Regions from separate parts of the Arthrobacter sp. TmtSoilC77 genome, predicted to be linked through region 1. Evidence: riboswitches for the same ligand, from Rfam matches in the RefSeq annotation. Region 1 holds a riboswitch; the other holds the start of a gene.
The links. A riboswitch is a leader RNA that binds a small molecule or an ion and turns the genes downstream of it on or off. The one in region 1 is predicted to bind thiamine pyrophosphate.
Positions count from the first base shown of each region.

Region 2: another riboswitch for thiamine pyrophosphate. It lies ahead of AC6I99_RS13035 (bifunctional hydroxymethylpyrimidine kinase/phosphomethylpyrimidine kinase); the one in region 1 lies ahead of AC6I99_RS19480 (ECF transporter S component).

Region 1 covers NZ_AP046050.1:4,217,970-4,225,802, forward strand. The annotation lists gene AC6I99_RS19475 (ABC transporter ATP-binding protein) at 1-1,109, opposite strand, end outside; gene AC6I99_RS19480 (ECF transporter S component) at 1,109-1,729, opposite strand; TPP riboswitch at 1,809-1,945, opposite strand; gene AC6I99_RS19485 (NUDIX hydrolase) at 2,151-2,828, shown strand; gene AC6I99_RS19490 (DUF4235 domain-containing protein) at 2,865-3,125, shown strand; gene mnhG (monovalent cation/H(+) antiporter subunit G) at 3,122-3,502, opposite strand; gene AC6I99_RS19500 (MrpF/PhaF family protein) at 3,492-3,770, opposite strand; gene AC6I99_RS19505 (Na+/H+ antiporter subunit E) at 3,767-4,333, opposite strand; gene AC6I99_RS19510 (Na+/H+ antiporter subunit D) at 4,330-5,898, opposite strand; gene AC6I99_RS19515 (Na(+)/H(+) antiporter subunit C) at 5,895-6,395, opposite strand; gene AC6I99_RS19520 (Na+/H+ antiporter subunit A) at 6,392-7,833, opposite strand, start outside.
Region 2 covers NZ_AP046050.1:2,832,334-2,840,166, forward strand. The annotation lists gene obgE (GTPase ObgE) at 1-356, opposite strand, end outside; gene rpmA (50S ribosomal protein L27) at 490-753, opposite strand; gene rplU (50S ribosomal protein L21) at 813-1,121, opposite strand; gene AC6I99_RS13035 (bifunctional hydroxymethylpyrimidine kinase/phosphomethylpyrimidine kinase) at 1,498-3,054, opposite strand; TPP riboswitch at 3,046-3,144, opposite strand; gene AC6I99_RS13040 (Rne/Rng family ribonuclease) at 3,289-6,531, opposite strand; gene AC6I99_RS13045 (vitamin K epoxide reductase family protein) at 7,060-7,683, shown strand; gene ndk (nucleoside-diphosphate kinase) at 7,760-7,833, opposite strand, start outside.

The DNA.
Region 1 (7,833 bases):
GCTCCCTCGGAAAGCTCGACGGCGGCACTCACCTTGCCGTCAACCGGCGCCAGAAGGCCGGCCAATGTGAGCGCAAAAGTAGATTTGCCTGCACCGTTCGGACCCGTGATGGTCAGTGCCTGGCCAGCCCGTACTTGTGCACTGATATCCGATTGCACGGGGACGGGCGGGATGGTCTTGAAACGGCGACGACGGGACTTCCCACGGGAAACAGCCAGGTCCTGTGCGACGAGGAGGAGCTGGTGCGTGGATTCATGGCCGGCAGGAACCGATGCCGTGGACTTGGCCCTGCGGGCGCGGGTAGCCGGAACGTATCCGGGCACCCACACTCCCGCTGCCATCAACATGGTGCGGGCCTCTGTGAGCACCTGATCCGGGGGGCCGTCCAGGAGCACACCGCCCCCGGCCGAGGGTGGCTGGAGGACCACGATCCTGTCCACCAGGTCCTTCCACACGGACACACGGTGTTCAACGACAACCAAAGTGGCGCCGGTCTTGTCCAGGCAGCGCTGCACGGCGTCCCGAACCTCAAGCACGCCCACCGGATCAAGGTTGGCCGTAGGTTCGTCCAGGAGGATCAGCCCGGGCCGCATCGCCAGGATGCCAGCCAACGCAAGGCGCTGCTTCTGCCCGCCGGAGAGGGCCGCCGTCGGGTGATCCAGTGCCAAGCCGCCGCCTGCAGGGGTGCGCAACCCGACGTCGTCGAGCGCTTCATGGACGCGCGCCCAAATTTCTTCCCGGGGAACGGCCAGGTTTTCGGCGCCAAACGCGACATCGTCACCCACCCGGGACAGCACTACCTGGGTTTCCGGATCCTGCTGCATCAGACCTGCGCGGCCGCGCTGTTCGCGGGGAGCAACGCCGTCGATCAACAGCGAGCCGGTCTCGTCGGAATCGTCCTCCTCATCACCCAGCACACCGGCGAGGGCGTGGAGCAGTGTCGATTTCCCTGCGCCCGATGGACCCAGCAAGAGCACACGCTCGCCGGGCCCGATCCGGAAATCGAGGTCCTGGATGGCGGGTGTGGAACGTCCGGCATGCCGCCATCCCCACCCTTGGGCGGTGATGGCGGCAGGCCGTACCTGGCCGCTGCTTTGCGTGGCAGGCATTAGTTGAAGACGGGCTCCGAAGCAGCCTTCCGCGACGCGAAGGAGCTCAGTACACCGGTCTTGGCCAGCCCGCGGGTGGCAACCCAGGACAGCGCGCCCGCGATGATCGCACCGGAGAGCGTGGTGAAGGCGATGTAAGCCAGCTTGTCGATTGCTTCGTAGGCGATGTTCCAGCCCCAAGGCAGGAAGGAATCGTTGAGACCGCAGAAGAGGCCCGAGCCGGCACCTGCGAGGAGTGCAGCGGAGAGGTCGAACTTCTTGTACCGGAACGCAGCGAAGACGAGTTCCGCACCCAGTCCCTGGAGGACGCCGGAGATGAGGACGGTGGTGCCGTACTGGGAACCCATGATGAGTTCGCCGGTGGCGGCGACGGCTTCGCAGAACAGGGCTGCGCCCGGCTTGCGGATGATGAGCATGCCCAGGACGGCCGGGATCATCCAGCCACCGGCGATCAAACCGGTGAGCGGCGGATACGTGGCGTTCATGGGGATGGATACGATTGCGGCGCCCTGGGACCAGGCCCAGAAGATCACGCCGCCGGCGATGGCAATCAAAGCTGCCACCACGATGTCTACAACACGCCAGTTATAACTGGTCTTCTTCACGCTTGCCGTGGTCATTTTTTCTGCCTCCTGAGGTACAGGAGGGGAAAGTGCTCCCCGGAAACCCCCGGCCGGCCTGCGCCGCCCGGATCCGGACACTCTGAGAAGCTCGACTCCCTTGCGCCGGTACTAACCGGATCAGGTTCGAGGGTCTGCGGCTGTCCGCACTCTCAGCGCCCTCGCGTCACCTGCATCTCTGCAAGGTCCGACGGCGGCGCTCCCCTGTCGTTATTAATCTGCCCTTATGGGCGTGGTTCAGTTTACACCTGTGGGTGTTCGTGGGCTCCTTGGGCTAGTCACAAAGCGGTTGGCTCCCCTGTCTCCTGCGTTGCGGGGCCGGCTCTGCGCCCCATTCTCCGGTCTGAGCACGCACACCGGGCCCCACAACAGGACCTGAGACAATGATCCAGCAGGAATCGACGCGGCAAAGGGGTAATTCATGACGGACCTTCCCATTACGGACATGCCAGTTCCCCAACCCCGCCTTGCCGCGAGCGTCATCCTGCTCCGTGACGCACCGGGCGGGCTTGAGGCCTTCGTCCAGCACAGGGTTGCCACCATGGACTTCGCCGCCGGCATGGTGGTCTTTCCGGGCGGCCGGGTTGATGCCGCTGACCAGGATGGATGGGATTACCCTGTCCGGCTGCTGGAACAGCACGCTGCAGACTGGCATCTGAGTTCCATCGCCGTCAATCCTGTACAGGCCCCGGCAAAGTCAGGCATGGTGCTCACCGCTGCCCTGCGGGAAGTTTGGGAGGAGGCCGGACTTCGCCTTGACGCCTCAGACCTTCGCCCCTGGGCAAACTGGGTCACGCCCACGGACATGCCCAAGCGCTTCGACACGTACTTCTATGTAGCCAAGCCTGCTCCGGAAGCAGCACCCCAGCACCAAACCACTGAAGCGTGGCAATCACTCTGGATGCCGGTGGACGGGATCCTGGCGGCCGAGGCGGCCGGTCAGTTGCAGCTGATGCCACCCACGTATTACCTGCTCAAGGAAATTTCCGGTCTCGGAACCGTGGATGCCGTCTGGGAAGCCGATCACGATGTTGTTCCTGTCCTGGCACCACGCGGTTCCATGGCAGCTTTCCTCAAGGAACGCGAAAACCGCCGCTAGTCCCAACCCGCCTGCATGTGAGGCTAGGCTGGGGGCATGAACCTCTTTTTCAAGCTGCTGGGTGCCGGAGTAAGCCTTGCAGCCGGATTCGTCGGCACCAAGTTGGTCAACAAGGGCTGGGAAAAGGCCACCGGCAACAAGCCGCCCACGGGCCACGACGATATGGAAACGAGCCTCCGCTCAGCCTTGTCCTTCGCGCTGATTTCGGCCTTCGTCAGTACGCTCATCCAGGTTTTCGCGAGCCGTGGCACCCAGCGTGCCATCGCCCGCTTCGCAAAGACCCACGACATCGTCTAGGTAGAATCGTCGCCGGCTGCCCTTTGGACAACCGCTTCAAGCTCATCCTTGGTGAGCAGTTCGCGGTGCCCATGCTTGGTTCGGTAAGCGGAGCGGCCCACCATGTGTGCGGAGACCGGTGCGGTCAGCAGCTGGAATATCCAGGCGACCACGAGAACCGGCCAAACCCACCATGTGCGCATTTGCAGGCCCATGGCTGCAAGCATCAGGAAAAGACCCAGGACTTGCGGCTTCGTTGCCGCGTGCATGCGGCTCATGAGGTCGGGGAACCGCAGGAGGCCAATTGCTGCGCCCAGCGACATCAGGGCACCCACCACAAGAAACACGGCCGTCACCGCGTCGATTACGGCATCCACGCCAGTAGGTTCAGGAGTCATTGCTCTGATCCCTCCGATCCGCGACAAACCGGGCAAACGTTACGGAGCCTACAAAGCCGATCACGGCGAGAGCCACGAGCAACACCAAGTTGTTCAGGTGCCGGTTCATCGCCATATCGATCGCCAGCGCGGCTCCAAGAATGGCCAGCAGGACATCCGATGCCAAAACGCGGTCCAGCAAGGAGGGGCCAATGGCGATACGGATGATCGCTCCCACCGCAGCCAAGCTCAGGATGACAGCAGTCACCAACAGAACGAGTTCTTTCACAGAGCTGCCCCTTCCATGCCCGGGGTTGCTTCATCCTGGAGAGCGTCGAGTTCCTCACGCGTTCCCATGATCCGGATCAGCGTGGCCTCGATCTTCTGGACTTCCTGACGGATCCTGGCGATTCCGGCTTCCTCATAAATATTGAGTGCATGTAGGTACAGGGTGGACGTCGAGCGGTCCACTTCCACCACCAGCGAGCCCGGGATCAGCGAAATAACATGCCCGGTTGCCGTCACTATGAGGTCCGAATGGCTGCGCAACGGAACAGCGACGACGGCGCTACGCACCTTTGGCCCCTTCACTACGGCCAGGTAGAGGACCAGGAAGCTCGCTGCCACCACTTTGCCCAGGAATACGAGAGCGAACGAAATGGCGCGAAGAACATTGAACCTGCCACTGAGCTCCACCGGCGGAAGGTAGAAGAACTTGGCCACGAGCACGGCGATGAGCGCACCGAACAGGAGGTTGCCCGGGCTGAAATCCCGCCACAGGGCGCCCCAGACGATGACCAGCCATACCAGCAGCGGCAGTTCAGTGCGGAAGGAGATTGGTTTTCGGCTCATTTGGCAGCCCCTGGCTGACCCACGGCTGGCACCTGGGCGGAGTCCCCCAGAACTGAATGGATGTAGGCAGTGCGGTCCAACATTATTTCCGCCGAGCCGTCGGCGAGGTGGAAGAGTGGGCCCGCAAAGACTGTGAGGGCAACACCGAAGGCCACAAGGCCCGCAGTGGACCCCACCATTGTCCGGGGAAGTACCCCTACCTTGCCTGGGGTCTGAAGCACGGGGTCCGGGTACTCGGCGTCCTCGGGCTTTCGCCAAAATGCCCTGTTCCAAACACGGGCAATTGCCAACAACGTGAGGAGGCTGGTGACGACGCCGCCTACTACCAAAACGATGGCCAGCGGCGTACCCAGTTGCACGCCCGCTTGGAGGAGCCCGAGCTTGCCCAGGAAACCCGAGAATGGCGGGATGCCCGCAAGGTTCATTGCCGGGACGAAGAACAACAGGGCAAGGAGTGGCGAGAGCTTGGCCAGGCCACCCAAGCGGTCAATGGAGGACGATCCGCCCCGCCGCTCAATCAAGCCAGTGACAAGGAACAGGCTGGTCTGCACGGTGATGTGGTGCGCCACGTAGAACACGGCCGCGCCAAGACCGGTGACGGACGACATTGCCAGGCCGAACACCATGTAGCCGATGTGGCTGACCAGCGTGAAGGACAGAAGACGTTTGATGTCGCTCTGCGCCAAGGCACCCAGGATGCCCACCACCATTGTCAGCAGCGCCACCACCATTAAGGGCACGTTGAGGGTATCGCCGGGGAAGAGGAGTGTCTCGGTGCGGACCATGGCATAAACACCCACCTTGGTCAGCAAACCGGCAAACACGGCTGTCACAGGGGCCGGAGCGGTTGGATAGGAGTCGGGAAGCCAGAATGACAGCGGGAACACGGCCGCCTTGATCCCGAACGCCACCAGCAGCATCACGTGCAGCAGGTTCTGGGTTCCTTGATCCAGCTCCGCCAGCTTGATGGCAAGGTCCGCCATGGTGATGGTCCCGGTAGCTCCGTAAATCATGGCGATGGCGATGAGGAACAGGACCGAGGAAACCACGGACACCACCACGTATGTGACGCCGGCACGGATTCGCGGCCCCGTCCCGCCAAGCGTCATGAGCACGTAGCTTGCCGTCAGCAGGATTTCGAAACCCACGTAGAGGTTGAAAAGGTCACCTGTCAGGAAGGCATTGGACACGCCCGCCACCAGGATCAGGTAGGTGGGGTGGAAGATCGAGACGGGCGCTTCCTGGTCGCCGTCGGCCATGCCCTGGCCGGTGGCGTAGATCAGGACGGCGAGGCTTACCACGGTGGAAACCACCAGCATGAGCGAGGAGAACTGATCCACCACCAACACCACGCCCCACGGCGGCAGCCAACCACCCAGCGTGACGGATGTGGTGCCTCCCTCCCACACGGACGCCAGGAGCAGGCATTCGAGCAGGAGTGTCGCGCTAAGGATCACAATGCTGACTACCCGCTGCGCAGCCGTGTGCCGGATCAGCACGAACGCGAGGGCAGCGCCGAGGATCGGAAGGAGGACAGCCAGTGGCGACAGGTTTGCGAGATTCACGCGCTGCCTCCTTCCCGGGTGGATGCGGTTTTGGGTGTTTCCGTCGCCTCTGGATGCAGCCGTTCCTCGGCCGTGGACGCTGTCACTACGAACTCTGACGTTTCCAACGGGACAATGGCGTCGTCTTCCGCGTCGAAGCTCGGAGTCCGGGCCACGCGGCGGTCTTCGATGTCATCCTGGATTTCGTCTTGCCGTGCCAGGGCCCACGTGCGGTAGATGATGCCAAGCATGAAGGCAGTAACGGCAAATGATATGACGATTGATGTGAGGATCAACGCCTGCGGCAGGGGGTCGTTGTACTCATTGGAGGCTGTTTCCTTATCGAACAAAGGAGCCAGGCCGGCGTACCCTCCTGTACTGAGGATCAGCAGGTTGGTGGCGTTCGCAAGCAGCATCAAGCCAAGCAGGACGCGCGTCAGGCTCCGCTCCAAAATCAGGTAAATGCCGCAGGCATACAGCACACCCATGACGATCAGGAGGGTCAGGTTGATGCTCATGGGTTGCCCTTCCCGGAAGCGGCAGTTTCAGCAGGCGCAGGCTCGGCGACCTTGGTCTTTCCCGCCTTCGCCCCCTTCTCTTCAAAATGTTCGTCGATCTCGGCGCCCAGGCTGCGCAGAACGTCGAGCGCCAAGCCCACCACCACGATGTAGACGCCGATGTCGAAGATCGTGGACGTGACGAACTTGACGTCTCCGAAGACGGGCAGCCAAAACTCGATGATCGCGCTCTGGAACACCTGTCCGCCGAGGAGGAGAGGCACGAAACCGGACGCTGCCGCCGTCGCAAGTCCCGTCCCCAACAGCGTGCCGGCACTCACTGTCGCAGCCTCGCTCAACTCGAAGCGTCCCCCGGCAAGGTAGCGGATGGTGAGGGCGAGGCCAGCGGTTAAGCCGCCTGCGAAGCCACCCCCGGGCAGGTTGTGGCCCGCAAGGAGAAGATAGATGGAGAAGACGATCATCGAGTGGAAAATCAGCCGGGTGACCACTTCGAAGATGATTGACCTCCGCTCAGGGGCAAGCGTCCTGCCTGCAACGAGCCAGGCATCCCGCGTCACGTCCGTGAACTTCCTCGCCACGGCCAGCCGGGCGCCGTCGCGGGAGTCACGGTCGACGCCGGTGCGCCGCCCCACGCTTCCTTCCGGCACGGCCTCCGAGGTTTTGATGCGATCGCCGCGGCTGCGCACGAAGATCAGGCTTGCAACGCCCGTAGCGGCCACGGCCAGGACCGAAATTTCGCCGAAGGTGTCCCATGCGCGGATGTCCACCAGGGTTACGTTGACCACGTTCAGGCCACCGCCGCCTTCGTAGGCCAGGCGCGGGAATTCGAGGGAGACAGGCGTGGCAACGCGGGCACCCATGGCGTAGATGGCAACGAAAATCATGGTGATGCCGAAGGCTGCACCTACGATCACGCGGATCACCCGGAGGCGGCCACCCGTCCGGTCCCGCAGTTCGGCGGGCAGGCTGCGCATTGCCAAAACGAAGGCCACCAACACGATGGTCTCCACCAGCATCTGGGTCAGCGCGAGATCAGGCGCACCTTGCAGGGCAAACATGAGCGCGACGCCGTAACCAGTAACCGAGACCATGAGTACTGCCAGGAACCGCTTGTTGGCACGGACAGCGGCCAGGGCGCCCACCACGATGCCCACACCCGCGATCAACTGCAGCGGAGAGTTCGGATCGATGAGATAGACGCCGTCGGGCAACGGTTTGTTGTTCAGGAGCAGAGCCGCGAGTGGCACTGCGAAGGCAACCGTAAGGATGACCGTCAGATAGAAATACAGTGAACCACGCTGGGTGCGGCCCGTGACCCACACTGCGACGTCGTCCAAGGCGCCAATGGTGTGTTGGTAGGCGCGGTCGCCATCCACCCAATCGGGAACCAGGCTTTGCACCCGTGAAACGACGTTGCGGCCGTAGAACATCGCGGCAC
Region 2 (7,833 bases), 1.4 Mb from region 1:
GCCGCGGCAACATACTCCGTGCCTTCGCCCACGAGGTCAGCGAGGACCTCGCCGTCCTTCGTCTTCACCACGGTGCCGTCCGGCACGGGGAGGATCAAGGTTTCGCCGTTCTTGCCGCCACGCCAATCACCCATGCCAGGGCCACCGTTGGTGGCGTGGCGGTGGGGGGCGTGGTGGTAGTCAAGCAAGGTGGTGGTCTGCGCCGACACCCTAAGGATGACGTCTCCGCCGTTGCCGCCATTGCCGCCGTCGGGTCCACCGAGAGGCTTGAACTTTTCCCGCTTGACAGAGACACAGCCGTGGCCGCCGGTTCCGCCGGATACGTGCAGGACTACCCGGTCTACAAAGCTCGCCACGTGAATCTCCTCTTGCTGTTGCCAGCGCTGTTGCATAAACCAGAGCGCCATGGGCGCCCTAATCGATTGTAATGCGGTTAAAAGAACGGTGGAGCGGGCCGTTTGGCCCGCTCCACCGGTTCAGAACTTGTTGTTACTCTGCAGCTGCAGCAGCAACGATGTTCACTACGCGACGTCCGCGGCGAGTACCAAACTCAACCGCACCGGCCTCGAGTGCGAACAGGGTGTCGTCGCCACCGCGGCCGACGCCTGCACCGGGGTGGAAGTGGGTTCCGCGCTGGCGAACGATGATCTCGCCTGCGGAAACTACCTGGCCACCGAAACGCTTGACGCCGAGGCGCTGTGCGTTGGAGTCACGACCGTTGCGAGTGGAGCTCGCGCCTTTTTTGTGTGCCATGTGAAATGCCTGCCTCTAAATTTCTGGGGAAACTGAAAATCTGAACAGAGTAACGAAAGTTACTTGATGCTCGTGATCTTGATCTTGGTCAGTTCCTGACGGTGACCCTGGCGCTTCTTGTAGCCGGTCTTGTTCTTGAACTTCTGGATGACGATCTTGGGACCGCGAAGGTCCTCAAGGATCTCAGCCGTGACCTTGACCTTGGCCAGGTCCGCAGCAGCGGACGTGACCTTGTCGCCGTCAACCAGGAGCAAGGCGGGCAGCTCAAGCGTGCTGCCGGCTCCACCGGGGACGCGGTTAAGCGTTACGTAGTCTCCAACGGAAACTTTTTCTTGGCGGCCGCCTGCGCGGACAATCGCGTACACCACTTGGGTACTCACTTCTCTCGACGTTTCTTACTAAATTTGCGTGCGGAACCTTGAACCGGAATCAGGCTTGGTTCGCGCTGTGCCTCAACGCCGTGGACTTCAGATCGAAGCCCGCGAGTCATCCCATGAACAATTCCAAGGGGCATAACCCAAGTGTTGGCGTAAGCACCGAAGATCAAGATTACGCTAGTTTGACCTTCAGCTGCAAATGAGGCCGGGTCCGGAGGCTATCGGGTGACTTGCATCACCAGTTGTAACGGACTCTCCCGGCACCGTGCCCATACAGCCTACAGGGTTTGGGCGGGAATGCTGCGATCTGGCTGGCGACGCGCGGGAGTTTCGTCGATCGGCTATGCAGAAACCACGGAAATCGAACTCAGGCGAAGAGCCTTGGCGCATCAAAGAAGGCCGTCTCGTAGCGGCAAGAGTGTGTAAAGGCCTCAACCATGGCCTCGCGTTCCTGCGCAGAGGCCTTGAGGGCGGCTGCGTCCGTAAGGTCGATCGCTTTGCGGGTTGCGGCAGCAAACTCCTCGTCGGCGTAGGTCTTCAACCAGTCGGCGTACGGGTGGTCGCCGGGTGCGCCTGCATCCACGTAGGCCGCGTGGAGTTGCCGGCCTACCTCCGCGTACAGCCAGTAACAGGGCAGGATTGCTGCGAGCAACACAGCGTAACTGCCGGACGCGGAAGTGGCCAGGAGGTGGTCCACGTACGACTTGGTCACGGGTCCGGTCTGCGTCGGAGCCGGGCGCGTGCTCAGCCAGTTCCGATGAAGCTCGGACTCGACCTCAAGGCAGGTCTGTGACGCCTTGGCCCAGAAGAGCTGCTCTTCCTCAGTGGGGGCAAGGGCACCGGCGCGGGCCAGAACCCGGGAATAGCCGTTGAGGTAGATGGCGTCCTGGGCAAGGTAGTAGTTGAACTCGGGCTCAGAGAGCCTCCCCGACTGCAGGCCCTGGATGAACGCCAGGCCGTAGATTGCGTCCAACTCCGGCGTGGCTTCCGCCCAAAGTCGCGCGGCAAAATCGCCGGACCGGCCAGCAGGATTCCGTGTTGGCTCCAGATGGTGAAAGTGCTGGATCGGCCCGCTGCCCCTGCCCACGTCGAGCCCGTCGGCCGCAGAAAGGGCCTGCAGCAGCCACGGCTTAACCTCCCGCAGTGACGCTTCCCAGTCACCTCTGCGGGCCTGCACCGTGGCCAATGCCGAGGAGAGCGAACAGCCCGTTCCGTGGCTGTTCCGGGTATCCACGCGGGGACCGGCCACCTCGATAACGTCCTGCCGCAGCAAGCCGCTCGTATTGACCAAGGCATCAGGACATTCCGCTCCTGCCAAATGGCCACCCTTCACCAGGACGGTCGTTCCACATTCGGCAGCCAGACGCTTGCCTTGGTCAAGGGCAGTGGCCCAGTCCGGGGCGTCAGGCTCCCCCAGCAACATAGCCAGTTCGGGAAGGTTGGGGGTAACGAGATCCGCCAAAGGCAGGAGGCTGCGAAGCGCGGCTTCGGCGTTCCCACGCAGAAGCCGGTCGCCGCTGGTGGCCACCATCACCGGGTCAAGGACCACGACGGCGGGACGCACGTCTTCGAGCCAGCTGCGGACTTCGTGGATGACGGACGCGTCACCCAACATCCCGATCTTGACGGCATCAATCTCAATATCGCTGCTGATGGCGTCCAGTTGCTGGCGCAGGAACTCCACGGGCGGAACATGGACTGCACTGACTCCAAGGGTGTTCTGTGCCGTGAGCGCCGTGATGGCAGCCATTCCGTAACCACCGTGCGCAGCAATGCTCTTCAGGTCTGCCTGGATCCCTGCGCCTCCGGACGGATCCGAACCGGCAATGCTAAGCACCCGCGGATGTTGCCGGGCAGCCACGGGTCCGCCAACGCTACCGGCGGGGTCAAGGGGGTAGACAGGGGAACTGGACAATGAAGCCATGATGGACATCCCTTCGCCGGTGCTAACCGGACAGGTTCAACGGGTCTGGATCTCAGCCAGGCCCAGCGCCCGGCACCCCGTGTCAGTTTCCTAGCGTAGCCGGGAAGTCCAGCGGTCCGGGAACCGGCCTGCTTGGGTGCATGGATGTGACTGCCGGCGACAAAAGAGTCCCGCAGTATCCGACGACATCGGATATTGCGGGACTCTTTCAACACGTCATCAGTGCTGACGTGCTTACAACTCCGAAGCTGGAACTCCTACGCCGAGGATGATGGGCTCGTCAGCTGCCTTCTTTTTGGCAGGCTCTTCCGCTGCCGGCGCTTTGGCCTCGTGGGCCGTTCCACCCGCGGCTGCGGCAGTTACCTCGTGGTGCTCCACGCTGGTTTCGTTTGCGGCACCCTGTGCCCTGCTCGCGCTACGGTTCCTTCGGCCTCGACTTCCACGCGAACGCGAAGAACGATCGTTCTGACCGTCGGTGGCCGCAGCACTTGCAGCGGAGGTAGTGGCAGCGGAGGCAGCGGAAGTTTCGGAAGCCGTGGCAGGTCCGGAAACCGTATCCACAGTGTTTTCCTCGGCAGCCGGTGCAGCACCGAGGTGCGAGAACGCCTCCGCCAGCAGGTCCAGGCTCATGGCCGGCTTGCCCGCAGACGGTTCCTCATGGTGCTCCACGAATGGAAGCGCCACTTCTTCGCCGCCGAAGCGCAAAACGGGCGTGGACCGTGCCTCCCGAACCGCTGCTTCATGGCTGGCGGCATCAGCTGCGGCCGCTCCCCCGGCATCGCCGGTTGCCGTATCAGACACGGATTCAGCCGTGTCGTGATGCTGACCGGCTGCGCGTGCCAGTTCCTCCGCGCGGTGAACTTCGTCGTCGTGCAAGTGCGCGGCATGCGCTGCAGCGGCGATGGTGGCAAGAGCCGCCCTGGTCGCCTCGGCCTTCGCCTGGCGAACGGGGTCAACCGACTCCTTGCCACTTGGCGCAGCTACCGGGGCGGCAGCGGTGCTGTGGGTGGAGACTGGTTCCTCGGCTACCGCTCCCCCACCTTTCCCACGGCGACGCTTGCGTTCATTCCGGGCAGCAGGCTGCTGCGGTTCTGTGTGTGGACGGTGGTGCTCGGCGGCAACTACGTTGGCGCGTCGGTGTTCCACGGGCTCATCATGGGTGACGACGCCGCGTCCGGCGCAGTGCTCGCACTGCTCACCGAACACTTCAAGCAGGCCTGTGCCCATGCGCTTGCGTGTCATCTGCACCAGGCCAAGCGACGTCACCTCAGCCACTTGATGCTTGGTGCGGTCACGGCCCAGGCATTCCACCAATCGGCGGAGTACCAGGTCACGGTTGGATTCAAGGACCATGTCGATGAAGTCGATGACAATGATGCCGCCGATATCGCGCAGGCGCAGCTGGCGAACTACTTCCTCGGCCGCTTCAAGGTTGTTCTTGGTGACGGTTTCTTCAAGGTTTCCACCGCTGCCGGTGAACTTACCTGTGTTGACGTCCACGACGGTCATGGCCTCGGTGCGGTCGATGACAAGCGAACCGCCGGACGGCAGGAAGACCTTACGCTCCAGGGCCTTGTGGATCTGTTCGTCGATCCGCCAGGCCGCAAAAATGTCCTGGTCCTTGGTCCACTTTTCAAGGCGGCCCACCAAATCGGGAGCAACATAGGTGACGTAAGCCTCAATGGTGTCCCACGCGTCGTCGCCGGACACAATCAGCTTGGAGAAGTCCTCGTTGAAGACATCCCGGACCACCTTGATAGTGAGGTCAGGTTCGCCGTAGAGCAGTTCGGGTGCCAGCACCTTGGTGGAGGACGCCTGGCCTTCAATGCCTTCCCACTGGGCGCGCAAACGGTTGATGTCGTGCGTCAGTTCTTCCTCGGAGGCACCTTCAGCGGCTGTGCGCACGATGACGCCGGCGTTCTCAGGCAAACGATCCTTGAGGATGCGCTTGAGGCGGTTGCGTTCGACGTCGGGCAGTTTGCGCGAGATGCCGGTCATGGAACCGCCAGGCACGTACACAAGGTAGCGGCCCGGAAGGGAAATCTGGCTTGTGAGGCGCGCGCCCTTGTGGCCAACAGGATCCTTGGTCACCTGCACCAGGACAGAATCACCGGACTTGAGGGCATTCTCGATCCGGCGCGGCTGTCCCTCGAGATTGACGGCGTCCCAATTGACTTCGCCGGCGTAAAGAACGGCGTTGCGCCCGCGTCCGATGTCCACGAAGGCAGCTTCCATGGACGGCAGAACATTCTGGACCTTGCCCAGGTACACGTTGCCGATCAGCGAATCCTGCTGGGTCTTGGACACAAAGTGCTCGGCCAACACGCCGTCTTCAAGGACCGCAATCTGGATTCTATCGTCGCGCTGGCGGACGATCATCTGGCGATCCACGGACTCACGGCGGGCAAGGAACTCAGCCTCTGTGATCACCTGGCGGCGGCGTCCGGTCTCGCGGGACTCGCGGCGGCGCTGCTTCTTGGCCTCTAGCCTGGTGGAACCCTTAACACTGGTAACCCGGTTTGACGGGGCCGTCTCAGTGATCGGGCGGGGCGCGCGGACACGGGTCACCGTGTTGGGCGGGTCATCGTCCGAGCCGCCAGTCAGTTCAAGGTCCTGATCACCCCGGCGGCGACGCCGACGACGACGCGACGTGACGCCCTCTTCGAGCGTTTCCGCTACCGGAGCATCTTCTTCATCCTCAGCCTCAGCGCCGTCCTCGGAATCGGTCTCATCGCGTTCAGTCCCGCGGCGGCCACGCCGGCCACGGCTACGGCGACGACGACGGCTGCTGGAATCCTCCAGCTCGTCAGTTGACCCGGCTTCCGGAGTTTCTGCTTCAGACTCTTCGGCCTTTTCTTCTACGGCGTGGCGGGCAACGGTGCTCAGATCAGGGGCCTGGAAGATCATCGACGTAATGGAGACAGGTTCCAGGAACAACGACGTTGAACCGGGGGCGGACTCCTCGGCAGCTTCGGCCTCTTCCTCGGCGGGAACGTCGCCCTCCACGGGAAGGTCGCCCTGGGTAGCCGGCGCAGGCTGGGACCCCGCATCCGGCGTCGTGATTTCTTCAACGGCTTCCACGGCGGAAGACGCTTCGGGGGCTGGCGCCTCCGCGCTGACCGTTGCCTCAACGTCCTTGGGCTTGGTAGTCCGACGACGGCGGACCGGCTTTTCGGGGGCAGGTTCGGCATCGGTTTCCGGCTGGGACGCTACTCCGGCCTGATCATCAAAACCCGGGAGGGGCTCGGCAGGCACCGTTGTCTTGCGCGCACGGGTACGGCGCGCCGGCGCCTTCACAGCCGCTTCGGTCGGTTCAGTGCCGGTGGCTTGTTCAGTACCGGTGGCTTCCTCAGCGCTGGCTGTTTCCACTGCTTTGGGCGCAGCCTTGCGCCGTGTCCGGGTGGTCTTTTTGGGCGCTTCCGCAGTTTCCGCGGGAGCTGCCTCTTCATTAACGGCTACAACCTGGTCATTATCCATATGTGGCAACACTCCTGCCCCAGCGACGCCGCCACATCCGGCGCCCAGTGGGGCAAATATTTGTCAAAACCCTCAGGCGTTGACAGAAGTCGGTAGTATTCCTTCCGGTTCGCACCATCATTGGGGTGCGGCAGCCCTGGAAGGCCGGTAGCTTTGCTCTGAAACCCGTTGTTCTGCTGCCACAACCAGGTGCCGTCCATTGTCATGGCGGGCTTACCGAGGATCACGTGATCCGGGCAGGCCCTGCTCATACTGGCGGTCTTGGGAACAAGTCACCGGACCGGATTCCGAATGTGGATCGGCTTCCAGCCATGTTCATTCTCTCACACCCCCGCACATTCGAAGGGTAGGGGGCTGTGTCGCACAGTGTGGAAAGTGCTGGTGCTGGCTGGAGGCTGCATCCAGTCTCCGGCGTTACAATCCTGACAAGAACCGTTCCCGGCCCGGCCGGGTCACTTGTTGAAAAGGATTGCGTCCGCGATGCCAAGCACCGCCAGGGAAAACCTGGCCAACCAAGCCTCCACCCCCATGGAGGATACGTCCACCAAGGCAGGTTTGCTGCCTAAAGCAGTCCGCGACAAGCCGTTCGCCTGGCTCCTGCTGATCACCGGCGTCATCGGCTGGCTGGCTTCCGGGGCGTTGGTCCTTGAGAAGCTGGAAGTACTCAAAGACCCCAACCACATCACGCTCTGCGATGTGAATCCCTGGGTTTCCTGTGGCGCGGTGATGCAAACACCGCAAAGTTCGGTCTTCGGGTTCCCCAACATGTTCATCGGCATCGTCGCCTTTGCGGTGATCATCACCACTGCCATGGGCCTCCTGGCCGGGGCGAAGTATTCACGCGCGTACTGGCTGGGCTTGCAGGCCGGCGTAACCCTGGGGTTCGCCTTTGTGGTGTGGCTGTGGTCGCAGGCCCTGTACGTCATCAACGTGCTGTGCCCGTTCTGCATGGTGGTGTGGGCCGTGATGATCCCGATGTTCGTATGGGTGACCATCCGCAATATCTCCCATGGCGTCATCAAGGCCCCACCGGCACTGGCCAAGGTTTTGGGTGACTCCGGCTGGATCATCGTGGCGTTGCTTTATGTGGCCGTCATTGCCACGATCTTCTTCGCCTTCATCCACGTCTTCGCAGGCACGTCGGGTTACTAAACTCTTCGCGAAATGACACTTAAGGCCAATGTTCGTGATGAACATTGGCCTTAAGTGTCACTTCGGCGAGGGGTACCTAGCCGGCGAACCAAATCTTGATCTCACGCTCGGCGGAGTCAACGGAGTCCGAGCCGTGAACCAGGTTCTGCT